DNA from 2 places in the Exiguobacterium sp. E4787 genome. Region 2 is predicted to be linked to the other one. Evidence: predicted binding sites of a transcription regulator. Region 2 holds the regulator's gene; the other holds the start of a gene.

Region 1 (2,206 bases), on a different contig from region 2:
TTTTAACCGGCTGTAACGTTTATGTCCGGGTGCCTATGGGAACAATATACACATGTCACTCAACGCATCGAGGTTGAGAGGTGGCTTTTTCACTGCCTCACCCTCAAGATGTAGACATGATCGATAAACCAGTAGGGGGAAAAGATTATGGCAGACACGCTTAAAGTAACGAAACGAGAATTACGACCACGTTCGGTCCGCGCAAACTTGCGTAAAGAAGGTAAAGTACTAGGTGTCGTATACGGCTATAAAGTCGAGAGCACACCAGTTGCATTCGAGGAGATGGCACTTCGCAAGATTCTCCGCGAACACGGTGACAACGCGTTAATCGAGTTGAACATCGACGGCAAGAAAGTGAACACGCTCGTTCACGGGACAGAAGTTGACCCGTTCACGAACGAATACAAGCACGTTGAGTTCATGGCTGTAAAGATGGACGAAGCGACGGAAGTCGAAGCGGACGTCACACTCGTCGGCGACGCTAAAGGTGTCAAAGAAGGCGGCTTCTTGGCGCAAACGCTCTATAAAGTAACGGTATCGGCGACACCGGCCAACATTCCTGAACGCATCGAACTCGATGTGTCTGAACTCGGTATCGGTGATTCGGTCACGGTAGCTGACATTCCAGAGAATAAAGACTATGAAATCGTCTCGGATGGTGAGCTTCAAATCGCATCTGTGAACGAGCCGGTCTCGCTTGAGGAGCTTGAAGCAGACACAGAGACAACGACAGAAGGTGAAACCGAAGCGACTGAAGAGTCAGCTGACGAAACTTCTGAAGCGTCTGAAGAGAAGTCTGAAGGCAAAGAATAATCATGATCGAACGACCCTTTGCGAAGGGTCGTTTTTTTCGTCACAAATCCGACATATGTAAACGATTACGATGTGAAAAATGTGTCAACATGGTCCAAGGTCGATTGCAATTTATTGGATTCGGGCTTATATTGTTAATGATTTCACATGTTCGTTCTTATTATATGGGTTCATTCAAACAGAAAGAAGGGTTTGTGACATGGCATCAATGGAAATCCATGCACTCGAATCATTACGGAAAAAAGCTCAGGCATCTTCGCAAATGATTCATTATCGGCCAATGGAATACTTTTTACGGGCAATGCTCGCGGGGATCTTTATCGGATTCGCTTCAATCTTCACACTTAAAGTCGTCAACGGGATGTACTTGATCGATTCGCCGTTCACGACACTCATCGGCGGGTTCTCATTCGGGATCGCCCTTGTCATGATCATCTACGGCGGAGCCGAACTGTTCACGGGGAACACAATGTACTTCACGACGTCGACGTTACGCGGCTATACGACGCTCAGCGACACGATGCTCGTCTGGTTACTTTGTTTCGTCGGGAACGCGCTCGGTGGCGTCTTGTTCGCCTTGTTGCTCGCCCCGACCGGCGTCATCCAAGAACTCGGGATGGATAACTGGTTGTTCGCGGTCGTCGAGAGCAAGATGCATCATACGACGGTCGAGATTTTCTTCCGTGCCATCTTCTGTAACTGGATGGTCTGTCTCGCGATTTTCTTACCAAAACAGATGAAAAATGAGTTCGCTCAAATCTTCTCGATGATTTTCCTCGTCGCCGTCTTCTTCGCGTCAGGATTTGATCACGTCATCGCCAACTTCGTCTTATTTGCGCTCACGCTCGTCGTCCCACACCCTGAGGCGATTAGCTTTGCCGGCGCCATCCACAACTTGATTCCGGCCACGTTCGGTAACATCATCGGCGGCGCCTTGTTCATGGGTGCGATCTATACGTGGTTGAACGCGAAAGGCTTGCGCGAAGCTCAAGAGTCAGAGGAAAAAGAAGAAGTTGAATTAAAAATCGTGAAACCAGCTAAAGAATTATAAGTTGGGTCACTTGAAAGAACGGTCGAGTCCATATGCGGGCTTGGCTGTTTTTGCGTTTATATCACAACCAACGCTCACAATTTAGACTCCACATCTCCATGCTCAAACATGACATAATCTATATATGGAATTGAATCGAGTTCATAACTCGATTCATATCAATATATAGTGAGGTGATGCGGAGTGAACATGCTCCAGCTTTATGAAGATGTCTGTGTTCTCCCAGATCAAGATCTCGTACAAGAGAACGCCAACGTCGACGGGAAATCACCACTTGGCAAACTGGCACGATTATCCTCGGAAGTATCGAAACAGCTGTCGACAACGTATTTGTTGTCAGAG
Region 2 (2,206 bases):
TGGCAATCTCTTCTTGTTGCGACTCGAACTGTTTCTTCTCTTGCTCGTAAATGGCAGCCTTCTGTTCAAGGTACTTCGTGTAGTTGCCGACGAAGCGACGGCTCCGGTGGCGCGACAACTCATAGACGACCGAGACGACGCGGTCGAGGAAGTAGCGGTCGTGGGAGACGATGAGGACGGCGCCTTTATAGCCGCTCAAATACTTCTCGAGCCAACCGAGCGTCTCGATGTCCAAGTGGTTCGTCGGCTCATCCAAGATGAGCAGGTCTGGACTCTGGAGCAGCATCTTCGCGAGGGCGAGGCGTGTCCGTTGTCCGCCGGAGAGCGTATCGATGCGGCGTTCGAAGTCGTCCGGATAGAACCGCATCCCGTGAAGGACAGAGCGGATCGTCGCCTCATATTGATAGCCGCCACGGTCTTTAAACGTATGCTGTTCTTCATCGTAAGACGACAAGAGGCGCTCATAGGCGGCCGGGTCGTTCAAGATGCGCTCGGAACCCATGTCTTGCTCCATGCGGCGCAGCGTCTTTTCTTGTTCGATTAAATCGGTGAAGACAGTCAACATTTCGTTCCACATCGTCTCGTTCGACTCTAACCCTGAATCTTGGGCCAGGTAGCCGATGGTGACGTCTTTCGGCTTCATGATATCGCCCGAGTCGTAGTTGTATTCCCCGGCGATGACTTTGAGCAGTGTCGACTTGCCGGCACCGTTACGGCCGACGAGCGCGACGCGTTCGCCTTCTTGAATCTCGAGTTTGACGTTCTCTAAAATCGGCTCGACGCCGAATGATTTCGATAAGTTATTGACTTGCAGTAGGATCAAGTGAAAAAACCCCTTTCTCTCTATTTAGTATACTTTATTTCTTCCCCTTTTCAGGTATATTCATTGAGTGGTCATGTGAATTCGTTTACAATCAAGGTGTATGAAATTAGATTCGTTTGAAACGCGTCGTAAAAAGGAGGCTCTTTCCGTTGAGTCAAAACGAACCAAAGATTCCGCAAGCGACAGCCAAACGGTTGCCACTATACTATCGGTTTATCCAAAGCCTACATTCATCAGGAAAACAGCGTGTCTCTTCTGCTGAACTGAGCGAGGCGGTCAAGGTCGATTCGGCCACGATTCGTCGCGATTTCTCGTACTTCGGTGCGCTCGGGAAAAAGGGATATGGCTATAACGTACAGTATCTGTTAGACTTTTTCCGTAAGACACTGAATCAGGACGAGATTACGAACGTCGCCTTAGTCGGGGTTGGTCATCTTGGGACAGCTTTCGTCAACTACAACTTCCTTAAAAACAATAACACACATATCGTCGTCGGGTTCGACGCAGACGAGACAAAAGTCGGCACGACGATGTCCGGTGTCCCGATTCATCACGTGGATGAGATGGAACAGATCATGAAACAAAACAAGATTGATGTCGCCATCTTAACGGTGCCGTCTACCTATGCGCAGCCTGTCGCGGATGACTTGGTCCGCTTCGGCATCAAAGGCATCTTGAACTTCACACCGGCCAGGCTTACTGTGCCGGACACGGTCCGCGTCCATCATATCGACTTGTCGATCGAACTCCAGTCGCTCATTTACTTTATGCAACACTATCCATCTGCTGAGGGGGTCCATCAATAATGGAATTACTATCATCGTTGCTCGTCGTCGGTATTCCTGGGGGAGCGAGTATCTTCATTATCGCCATCGTCGCGCTCATCATCTTCGGGCCGAAGAAATTGCCTGAATTCGGACGCGCCGCCGGACAAACGCTCCGTGAGTTCAAAAATGCCACAAACGGCATGATGAACGAACATGACGAGAAAGATAAGAAAGAACTTGAGAAGAAAGAGCAGTAATCATGAATCATCAACCTGATCAAGAGCGGGCGCTGTCCGATCACTTGACAGAGCTGCGGAGACGACTGATGCTGTCGGCATTTGTCGTCTTTGCCTTCTTTTTGATCGCTTTGCCGAGTGTCAAATACGTGCTCGCCTATCTGCAGGCGGACCTCGTCGAACGAGGGCTCGAACTGAACGCCTTTGGGGTCGCGGACCCGCTCATGATTTACTTGAACTTGGCGCTCGTCATCGGGCTCGTCGCGTCCGGTCCGTTTCTACTGTATCAACTGTGGGCGTTCGTCGCACCTGGTCTGCACCCGAATGAGCGGAAAGCGACGCTCGCGTATATCCCGATCATCTTCATCTTGTTCTTGATC

What was found. Region 2 encodes Rex, which represses fermentation and respiration genes when NADH is low (regulators of the CRP and FNR family bind a similar motif). Its sites were predicted from a motif close to TTGTGAAATATTTCACAA; they were not measured.
Region 1: the regulator Rex is predicted to act here: its motif matches at 945-962, upstream of KNP80_RS02760 (formate/nitrite transporter family protein).

What each region holds. Positions count from the first base shown of each region.
Region 1 is NZ_JACSLY010000002.1:57,024-59,229, reverse strand. It holds gene KNP80_RS02765 (50S ribosomal protein L25/general stress protein Ctc) at 148-813, shown strand; gene KNP80_RS02760 (formate/nitrite transporter family protein) at 1,022-1,864, shown strand; gene KNP80_RS02755 (anaerobic ribonucleoside triphosphate reductase) at 2,054-2,206, shown strand, end outside.
Region 2 is NZ_JACSLY010000021.1:9,382-11,587, forward strand. It holds gene KNP80_RS15255 (ABC-F family ATP-binding cassette domain-containing protein) at 1-823, opposite strand, end outside; gene KNP80_RS15260 (redox-sensing transcriptional repressor Rex) at 973-1,629, shown strand; gene KNP80_RS15265 (twin-arginine translocase TatA/TatE family subunit) at 1,629-1,847, shown strand; gene tatC (twin-arginine translocase subunit TatC) at 1,850-2,206, shown strand, end outside.